Regions from separate parts of the Shewanella sp. GutCb genome, predicted to be linked through region 2. Evidence: predicted binding sites of a transcription regulator. Region 2 holds the regulator's gene; the other holds the start of a gene.
The links. Region 2 encodes MetJ, which represses methionine synthesis genes. Its sites were predicted from a motif close to TAGACGTCTAGACGTCTA; they were not measured.

Region 1 (5,512 bases), on a different contig from region 2:
GGCTCTGCCACGCAGTGTCTCACCAGTATTGCTCATTTTTTGGCGGCTTGGAGAGAAGCTCGGCGCTAAATTGCCAATGATGGTTGAGAGGTCTTTAGTGGTACGAAACTGCTCTTCTAATTGCTCTTGGTCGATGATGGTAACAGTATTAGGAATTGAGCTGACAGGCTTATCCATTCGACTAGCGGTGACGGTGATGATTTCTATATCTTCATCTTGAGCCTGAGCAATATGTGGCAGTAGTGTAGCTGAAATCGACAGTGCGACTAAAGAGGTCTTAAACTTCATGATAGATCCCGTAAAGCGGAGACACCGTAATAAATCAATCCCTTCCCTTGGTGTAGCAATCCTTTAAGGTGTGTTAACCGCGCATTGTAAATGATAATGATTATTGTTGATGGCGATTATGTCGAAGCCCATTTCTGCTGTCTATGTAAAGTTCAATTAGTTTAATGCAAATGATAAGGATTGTGATTTAGATCTAAGTTATGACTTTCTTTGAATGGTTTTATAACGTTAGTGGATGAATTTTAGGCGTTTAAACCCGAGGGCTGGGCGAAATTATATGTGAAATTAAACACAAATTTACAAAGGCTCTGTCGTTAAAGCGAGTGCTAAGTTGAGCTTTCAAATTGAAGCCAATAACTTGTATGCTAACTGGCATCTTTCCTTGCAACTGAAATAACAGGCCTCTAATGAGAAATAGCCTAATTTTTATTATATTGTCGCTCGCACTGCTGCTACAAGCTTGCCAAGAACCCAAAGTGACAGCATTGTCGAATAACGCTACCGTTATCGCATTCGGTGATAGCCTAACAGCAGGTGTAGGGGCGACAAAAGGGATGGATTATCCTAGTCAACTGGCAAATATGAGTGGTCTAAATGTGATTAATGCAGGGGTGTCGGGAGAAACAACTCGTCAAGGTGCTAAGAGGTTGCCTAGCGTATTAGCAAAACACTTGCCTGAACTACTCATTTTGCTTGAAGGTGGTAATGACTTTCTCAGAAATCAGTCTAAAGCGAGCACTAAAGCTAATTTGGCAACCATGATTGAACAAGCTCAATCACAAGGGGTGACAGTATTGTTGGTAGCGGTGCCTCAAAAAAGTCTGTTTCTATCACCATCGCCTATTTATGCTGAATTGGCAGACGAGTATCGATTAGTGCTCATTGAGGACGTACTCAGCGACTTACTGAGTCGTTCGAGTCAGAAGTCAGATGCCATCCATCTTAATGATAGTGGCTACTTAGCACTCGCCAAGTCCATACTTGAAAAGATAAACCAGTGATAAATCATGGTAAATGATGCCGTAGGCAGTATTATCAGTAAAAATTAGCTGAGGAATACTCAACGTACATTGGACTCCTGACTGAGTCGCTGAGGACTTTAGCAACAGCCAGCGAATAAAACAGACTAATTACTTGGATTTGTCGCACTAGTGCAGTCTTTATTTGGACTGTTAATCGAATCACAGATTTATTCACTGAACGAAATTAAATGCGCATTAGATGGCTGAAACTTGGTAAGCTAGGGAATGAGGGCTTGGCCCCAAATACCAATGGCTAAGAGCTTTAAGCTGATTGCGTATATCAATAAATATAATAAAAGGTTTAACGCTTGAAATGACAGATCTTGAGCAGCAGGTATTTACTCAAGTACGCGCTATTATCAGCAATGAAGAGCAGGTAATTGGCCGTAGAGGGATACTTATCCCGTTAAAAAAAGCCATCATTGCTGATGGTGATATTCGAAATGTGATTGATATTGTCTCGTCAGATCCGGCGTTATCGGCGCACTTACTGTGGCGCAGCAGTACGGCGAATCAAATCTCGGCCTCATCCATAAAGAATCGTTCATTGAAAGATGCTTTAGTGAGACTAGGGCAGGTGAACATCTATCGTTATGCGTTTACCTTTTATTTGAAAGAAAGGTTAGATGAGCTAAAAGAGCCATATAAAAAACTAGTTCATGGTTACTGGGCACTGACTGAAGCCGTTGCAACAGAGGCTGTTGATAGCCTACATCAAATGAATAGCTTTGATATCAGCCCAGATGAAGTGCAAACATTAGCATTATTTAGCGTATTTGGTGACATCATCGCGTTGACTGCGTTTGCTTATTTAAACCATGATAACGATAAGCCCTACTCGCTTAGTGTGCTTAAAGCCGTTATTGAAAATCAGCAACAAACGTTGACGATGGAAGCTTTCGAATCGTTGGGGCTCGATGAAGAGTTACGTGATGAGTTTTTGATCGCACATAATTTACGCCAAACACATAATGCTGCTTCACCAGGATTGGTGCTTCGGCGCACGCTCGCTAAAAGAAAGCTATTATTGCGACCGTTATAGAACATAAAAAAGCCTGCTGTTAGCAGGTTTTTTTTATGAGTAACAGTATTAAATCGTTAGTCGAGTTTCTGTTGATAAATCCCTTCCTTTGCCACCATCTCTAGCCAATGCTGCGCTAAACGTGCATTAGCCCCATTTCTGCGATAAGCACCAAACAAGGGTCTTTTTAACCCTTCGCTACCCAATTTAATGCTAACGAGGTTTAAGCCGTAGCTTTCGCTGATAGACCAGTTTGGTAACGCAGCAATACCATCTTTACACGCGATGCGTTGTAGTAACATCATGGTGAGATCACACTTAATCACCGGCCCTGCTTGAATGCCAGCAGGTTCCATGAAATGACGATAAATATCCAAACGTTCTAGCGACACTGGGTAACTTAAAATCGGCAAGTTTTCGAGTTGTTTTGGGGTGACATATTGCTCTTTTGCAAGCGGGTGATCACTGGACACAACAAGTCGCACTTCAAAGTCAAAAAGGTGTTGGTAAGCAATTGCTTGTCCTGGCACAGGATCTGACGTTAGCACCACATCCAGTTCTCCTAATTCAAGCGCGTTGAGAGAGTCGAAAAGATGGCGGCTCGAAAGATCGAGATCGGCCTGTGGATACTCCTGCCTGAACTGCTCCATAACGGGCATTAGCCAGCGAAAACAGCTATGGCATTCAATACCGACACCAAGCTTGTTATCGCCCTCTTCAAGTCCCTTTTTGAGGTCAAACTCGGTTTCAATGACTTTAGGTAAAATATCTTCTGCCAGGTTTAGCAATCTGGCACCTTCTTGGGTGAAAGAGAGAGGCTTGCTTTTTCGCACAAAAATGGTCGAATTAATCCTGGTTTCAAGTTCTTTGATCTGATGAGACAGTGCCGACTGCGTGACAAAGCGTTTCTTGGCAGCTCCAGCGAGGCTGCCGCTTTCCTTAAGGGCAACTAATGTACGTAAATGTCTAAGCTCTATCATTTTATCCTCAGATGAAATTTTCTCATGTTGCTCTTGAATTCATTTCGATTGCGATGAAAGAGACTATCACAATAAACTTCTAGACGTCCAGACATCCTGATGGGTATTGGAATAATGCTATTCAGATGAGCGTATGCCTGAATTTTGCTCATCTTAACACTAGAAGGTATACAGTATGCAATTAAATAGTTTGGGTTTCCCTAGAATAGGTCGGTTACGTGAATTGAAGTTCGCTGTCGAGAAGTATTGGAGAGGAGAGAGTAGTCAGAATGATCTACTTGATATTGCGAAAGAATTACGTGCAACACACTGGCGCTGGCAGGCTGATGCTGGAGTTTCATTAATCCCGGTTGGGGATTTTGCATATTATGATCAGATCCTTAATTTGAGTGCCACTTTAGATGTGATCCCCGTTCGTCACCGCGGTGAAAATGGGATAGACCTAGACACTTTGTTTCGCGTCGGTCGTGGCCGAGCACCAACAGGAAAAGACGCTCCCGCCGCAGAAATGACCAAGTATTTCAATACTAACTATCACTACATCGTGCCGGAACTCACCGAAAATCAACAATTCGGTATTGGCTATGAACAAATATTTGAAGAGGTCGCAGAAGCACAGGCGTTAGGCTATCAAGCCAAACCGGTACTGCTTGGGCCTGTGTCATTTCTTTACTTGGCAAAAACGGTCGATAGTGAGTTTGATAAACTGTCATTGTTGCCAGCGCTATTAATCGCCTACGGTAAAATATTGGCTCGATTTACGGCGCAAGGCGTTGAATGGGTGCAGTTAGACGAACCTATTTTAGCGCTCGAGTTAGATAGCCAGTGGACCGAAGCGATTACTCAAGCTTATCAAGCGCTAGCAAGCAGTGAAGTGAGTATTCTACTGGCAAGTTATTACGGTAGCATCGCCCATCATCATACATTGGTGGCTAAGTTACCCGTAGCAGGGTTACATCTTGATCTTGTTAGTGGACCCGAGCAGCTCGCGCCATTTGTTGAGACGTTAAGAGCAACACAGGTGCTATCCGTTGGTGTCATCAATGGCCGCAATGTATGGGCGGCAGAACTGGACCATATTGCAGAATCTATCTCAAATGTGGCCAATGATCTTAAGCAGCGACTCTGGTTAGCACCATCATGTTCATTGCTGCATAGCCCTGTCGATTTGGAAGTAGAAACCCAATTAGCGCCAGAATTGAAACAGCAACTTTCTTTCGCAAAACAGAAACTGTCTGAACTGAGCAAACTTAAGCAGTTGTTGATAGATCCTAATTCAACACAAAGCCTTGAGATTGTTAAGCAGTGTGTAGCGCGACGAACCGTTAGAGCAAAAGCGGCTAATCAAGATGTCATTGCCAGAGTTGCAGGGTTAAGCGCGGCTGATTACGAGCGTGATGATGTATTTACAATACGTCAAGCAGCGCAAAGGCAGAAATATAAACTGCCGTTATTACCCACGACGACGATTGGCAGCTTTCCTCAAACCCCAGCCATTCGCGGCTTACGAGGTCGCTGGCGTAAAGGAGAGATCACACTAGAAATCTACAATGAGCAATTACGCCAAGTCACCAAAGATACGGTTGAACGTCAGCTAAAGCTTGGTCTTGATGTATTAGTGCATGGTGAGGCTGAACGTAATGACATGGTGGAATACTTTGGTGAGCAGCTTGATGGTGTCGGCTTTACGCAATTTGGCTGGGTACAAAGCTATGGCTCTCGCTGTGTTAAGCCGCCGCTTATTTATGGTGATGTATCGCGCCGCAGTGCTATGACGGTTGAGTGGGCTGAATTTGCTCAAAGTCTGACTGAAAAACCGGTGAAAGGCATGCTAACAGGTCCGGTAACCATCCTGCATTGGTCATTTGCCCGAGAAGATATCAGCCGTGAACAGATAGCGACTCAGATTGGTTTGGCGATTCGTGATGAAGTGGTCGAGTTGCAAAATGCGGGGATTGGTATTATTCAAATCGATGAACCTGCGTTTCGTGAAGGCTTACCGCTTAAAAAGAGTGATTGGCATCACTATCTTAACTGGGCGGTTAATGCCTTTAAATTAAGCGCAGCAGGTGTGGTAAATGACACCCAGATCCACACGCACATGTGTTACAGCGAATTCAATGAAACCATCGCCGCAATAGCTGCAATGGATGCGGATGTGATTACCATTGAAACCTCACGTTCACGGATGGAGTTGCTGA
Region 2 (5,512 bases):
ACTACGTAAATTAGCGCTATTGTGTGCATTAATCCCCAGCTTTTTTGCCTATTCAGGGCAAGAGTATTATGAGGCTCGTAGCGATGCGATGGGCGGCGCAGGTGTTGCATCATCTAATAATGAGGGGGCTGCATTCGTCAATCCTGCTCTTCTCGGTTTAAATGCGCACAAAGATAACTCAGCTGTATTACTGATGCCGGTATTGGGTGTTGATATGGCCGACAGCGACAACATGATTGATAAATTCGACTCTCTTATTAGCTCCTATGATGGTTTAGCCGCAGCCATAGATGCAGGTAATAGTGCCAATATTGATGTTTACAGAGATGATTTGATCCTCGATTTAGAATCACTAAAAGGCACATCAGCTTATGCCAGTGCTGGTCTTGGCTTTAGCGTGGCCATTCCGCATCAAAGAATGCCAATGGCCATTTTCTATAAAAGTTATGTTAGCGCCGTTGGTGTTGCCGACATTGCTCAATCTGATATTGATGCGCTGGCGAATTTAGATGCCAATAATCCGCCTGCAGTGACAGACTTAGCGTCAAGTGGTCAAGTTATTGGAGGCGCTGTTTCTGATTTAGGTATTGCGTTAAGTTTCCCGCTTTCTATCGTTAATATGCCGATCTCTGTCGGTATATCACCTAAGTTCCAACGCATTGACACTTATAACTATCGCGCTAGCGCGAACAACTTCTCTGCCAGCGACTTTGATGATGTTGAATATCGTAACGATGAAACCAGTTTCAATGTCGATGTCGGTGTGGCTATTGAACCTATCAACGGCTTAGTCTTTGGTTTATCAGGTCGAAATTTGATTAGCCAAGATGTCGATACCATTGAAGTTGAAGGGCAAAAGTTTACCTACCGTGTTGAGCCTTTAGTTACCGCGGGTGTTGCTTATGACTGGAGGCGATTAACGGTCACTACCGATGTTGATTTAATTGAGAATAAGAAGTTTAAAGAACTTGATGGCACCCAATATTGGCGCGTAGGAGGCGAAGTACGTGCATTTGACTGGATGTCATTGCGAGTGGGCTATCGTCACGACATGAAAGATTCAACGGCTAACATTTATTCTATTGGTTCTGGCTTTGCTTTTGGAGAATCATTTTTCCTAGACTTTACTGGGATGTTTGGCAGCGATGAAGCCATCGGTGGCGTATTGCAAACCTCATATCACTTCTAACACGCCATGATTTATCGATTTATAGCTGAGTTAACTGAGTTCGATAACCGATTTAATCGTTAAGATAAGTGCACTGAAACTACATAAAACCAGAGTGAAAGCTCTGGTTTTTTGTTTATCGACTCTGCCTACCAATCTGCCTGCAACGGCATAGCCCAATATGACTGAGGGCAATAGCATTAACGATGCCCACAAATGCTCAAGCTTTAGCAGCCCTGCAAACCCCAAAATGGTCAAAGCAATCATTGAGCTGAAAATAAAGAAAGCTGAAAGGGCTGCTCTAAACTGGCCGGCATCTTTACCTGCGAGTAATATTGCCAACGGCGGACCACCAATGGCGGCAATGTTGCCAAAGACGCCTGAGAGGATCCCAGCAATAAACAGACTTACACGGTTCACAGGGATACTAAACTTCATCAAACTAAAGCCAACGGCGAGCGCAACGATAAGAGCAATTGCCAGCCCTAAAATAGGTTGAGGGGCTATTACGATAAGCGTAGCGCCTAAGATACCGCCAGGAATACGTCCCAGTAGCGCATACTGCAGTCCGTTGAACTCAAGCTGACCACGCTCTCTAAAAAGCGTCAATACAGCGGTAGAGAATCCCATCATAATGACTGATGCTGGCACTAGGGAGGGTTCGATAATATATAACAGCGGACTTGCGATGACAGCTAAACCAAAGCCAATTAAACTCTGTGTTAATGCACCACAAAATATAATGATTGAGGCGAGAATGAGCGTGCTTGGCTCTAACATTTGGCTACCTAGAGGTTGTTAAATTTTCGAGCTTATTTTTTGTTCGAGTCTTTGTAATAAAGAATAATGATTTTATGACAAGGTTTGAGCGAAAGCTCATAACGCATTTTTGTCATAAAAAAATAGCAGCACAGAAACGAACCCGAAGGGCGCGGCTTCTGGTTTTTTACTCGAGCGAATGCAAACAAGGACCGCTTTGCGATCCTTGTTTGCAAATACTGAGCTGGTTTACTCTAGCTCTTCCCACTCAATGCCCATCTCATCCATCAAGCGTTTAACTTCCGCAGGCATGCTATCCGGCCTATCTTTTGATAGATCACCATCATTTGGCAACGGTTGTCCTGTGTAGGCGTGTAGAAACGCTTCACAGAGCAATTCGCTATTGGTGGCATGACGTAAGTTATTCACTTGGCGGCGTGTACGCTCATCGGTAAGCACCTTGAGTACTTTTAAAGGAATAGAGACAGTAATTTTTTTAACTTGCTCATTCTTTTTTCCGTGTTCAGCATATGGGCTGATATAATCGCCGTTCCACTCAGTCATTGACTCACCTGTAATTTTTAAATGCGGGGCAGATTTTAACCTCTTATGCAGCACAGTCAAATTATTGCCTCTATTTTATGACAAATGCAAATAGATTTCTAAATGCTTAGACGTCTAAACGGCTAAACTGGTTGACTAGGGTGAATTGCTTAGGTACATTTAGACGTCCAGACATCCCTAGTAAGAAAATATAGCAAGAGGAGTAGTACATGACCGAGCGTAAACTAGCCACTGTAGCTGTACGCCAAGGCATTGAGTCCGATACCCAACACGGTGCGGTTGTACCCCCGATCTATCTTTCTACCAATTATTCTTTTGATGGCCACAAAAATCCAAGAGATTTCGATTATAGCCGCTCAGGCAATCCCACTCGGTCAATCTTGGGTGACGCTATTGCTGAGCTCGAAAAAGGCTGTACTGGCGTTGTGACTTGCACTGGGATGGCTGCAATCACCTTAGCCACCAGTTTACTTGGGCCAGATGATTTGTTGGTGGTACCTCATGATTGTTATGGCGGTAGTTATCGTCTATTTACCAATCTTGCTAAGAAAGGCCAGTTTAAACTTGAAGTGGTTGATCAAACCGATGCAGCGGCATTGGCGACAGCCATTGCTAACAAACCTAAGATGGTGTGGCTAGAAACACCGTCAAATCCATTGTTACGGGTTGTTGATATCACGGCGATCAGTGCTGCCAGCCATGAAGTTGGCGCGCTTGTTGTGGTTGATAACACCTTTCTATCGCCCATCTTGCAACAGCCTCTGCTGTTGGGTGCGGATATTGTTATTCACTCGACCACAAAATATATCAATGGCCACAGTGATGTTGTCGGCGGTGCCGTGGTGGCGAAAGATGCTGAACTGGGCGAATTATTGCATTGGTGGTCAAATACCTTGGGGCTTACCGGCGGTGCATTTGATAGTTATCTAACATTGCGCGGAATTCGAACACTTGCAGTGAGAATTCGTGAACATCAGGCGAATGCGCAGCGGATCCTTGCTACTCTTACCCGTCATAGCGCGGTAGAGAAAGTGTATTACCCCGGCCTTAAAGATCACCCTGGTCATGAAATTGCTGCCAAGCAGCAAAAAGGCTTTGGTGCCATGCTCAGCTTTGAGCTAAAAGGCGGGGAGGAACAGTTAGTCGCTTTCTTAAAAAATCTTAATTATTTCTCTGTTGCAGAAAGCCTCGGAGGAGTAGAAAGTCTAGTGGCCGTGCCTGCAACCATGACGCATCGAGCGATGGATCCTGAGGCACGCGCACAAGCAGGGGTTAAAGACACCCTTATTCGTCTTTCAGTTGGTATTGAAGATGCTGACGATCTTGTTGCCGATATTGAAGCTGCACTCAATGCAGCTGTCGTTTGTTAATTAAAGGGGTTTAAGATGGCACGCTGTCACTTACATAAATTTGGTGGCTCCAGTTTAGCTGACGCAGACTGCTATCGTCGCGTTGCACATATTCTCCTGACTCATGGTAACAGTGACGATCTTGTCGTGGTTTCTGCGGCAGGAAAAAGCACTAACTTTCTGTATCGATTACTTGAGCTGAGCACGACTCAGCAGTTATGGCAGGAAGAGCTACAAATACTCATTAGTTTTCAACAAAAGCTGATCGAACAGTTATTGTCGAATGAGCAAGCTCGCTCGCTTAGAGAGCGACTATCAAACGATAAAGCGCAACTGATCAGCTTGTTGTCTATAGAATCTATCAACGATTACCAAAGTAGCCAAGTGGTGAGTTTTGGTGAGCGCTGGTCGTCCCGTTTACTGGCGGCGTTATTACGAGAGTCTGGTGTGGCTGCATCTGATGTTGATGCGCGTACCTTACTGATCGCAGATGAAGGCGCAGTGCCACAGATCCGCTTGCAAGACTCGCGTCAAAGAGTGCAAACACTCATTGCAGCTCATCCAAATGAACGACTCATTATCACTGGCTTTATTTGTGCCAATGACAAGGGCGATACCTTGTTATTAGGCCGTAATGGCTCTGACTTTAGTGCCACGCTAATTGCCAGTTTGGCGGATATTGAACGGGTAACTATTTGGACCGATGTTGAGGGTGTATTTAACGCCGATCCGAACAAGATTAATGATGCCAAGCTATTGAGCAGCCTATCGTTAGACGAGGCCAATCGTCTGGCGCATTTAGGTTCGCCAGTATTGCACAATCGTACCTTGCAACCCTTGTTTGATACTGAAGTGAGTCTTGCTGTTCGCTCAAGTTATGCATCACATACCGACTTTACGCTGATAGCGCCTAAAAGCTCGTCAGCCAGTGCGCCAGTGGTGACCAATCTAAACCGGGTGTCACTGTTTAACATTCAGTTGAATGGGGCTTTATCTGCATTGTTAAGTTTGCTAACTGATTCAGGGCTTTATCCGCTAGCGCATTGGTCGCTTGCGAAAAAGCGGGTTGAATTAACCGTTACCCTTGAGAATCAGAAGCAAGTTCAAGCGTTGCTCGATGCTAATAACGAAGCGCTCGGTATTACTGATGTTCAAATTAGAGATGATTTCGGTCTGGTTGCGTTAGTGAGTGCCGACGCGGACCTTTATCGTCGTGGTTTTGCTCGATTACTCAGCCGTAATGCTCGCCCGCTGTTTAATGACGGCATGAGCTTGGTGACATTAGTGCCGCAATCGCAGGTGAACTTATTGACTCAAAAAGTGCATCGTCGATGTGCAGGCCCGCGTAAACGTATTGGCGTATTGCTCTTGGGTGTCGGCAATATTGGTGAAGCTTGGATAGAGCTATTTAACGGCGCACGAGCGGCCTTAAATAAAGAGATTGAGGCCAGTGTTGAGCTTGTCGGGCTGGTTAGCTCCCGAAAAGCCTTGATTAGCGATACGGGAATAGCACTGGATTCTTGGAAAACAGTATTTGAGCAAGATGCAACACCTTGGCAGTACAGTCACTTGTTTGATGAGTTACAAGCACTTGAGTGTGATGAAGTTATTGCGCTTGATATCAGTGCCAGCGCCGATCTAACGCTGCAATACCCGGAGTTTTTTGCCCGCG

Region 1: the regulator MetJ is predicted to act here: its motif matches at 3,384-3,401, upstream of metE (5-methyltetrahydropteroyltriglutamate--homocysteine S-methyltransferase).

The regions. Positions count from the first base shown of each region.
Region 1 covers NZ_PJBL01000001.1:328,616-334,127, forward strand. Annotated here, with positions in the region: gene CXF86_RS01450 (TonB-dependent receptor) at 1-288, opposite strand, end outside; gene CXF86_RS01455 (GDSL-type esterase/lipase family protein) at 696-1,289, shown strand; gene CXF86_RS01460 (HDOD domain-containing protein) at 1,624-2,352, shown strand; gene CXF86_RS01465 (LysR family transcriptional regulator) at 2,409-3,311, opposite strand; gene metE (5-methyltetrahydropteroyltriglutamate--homocysteine S-methyltransferase) at 3,487-5,512, shown strand, end outside.
Region 2 covers NZ_PJBL01000027.1:2,829-8,340, forward strand. Annotated here, with positions in the region: gene CXF86_RS16430 (conjugal transfer protein TraF) at 1-1,189, shown strand, start outside; gene CXF86_RS16435 (sulfite exporter TauE/SafE family protein) at 1,220-1,948, opposite strand; gene metJ (met regulon transcriptional regulator MetJ) at 2,177-2,491, opposite strand; gene metB (cystathionine gamma-synthase) at 2,701-3,861, shown strand; gene CXF86_RS16450 (bifunctional aspartate kinase/homoserine dehydrogenase II) at 3,877-5,512, shown strand, end outside.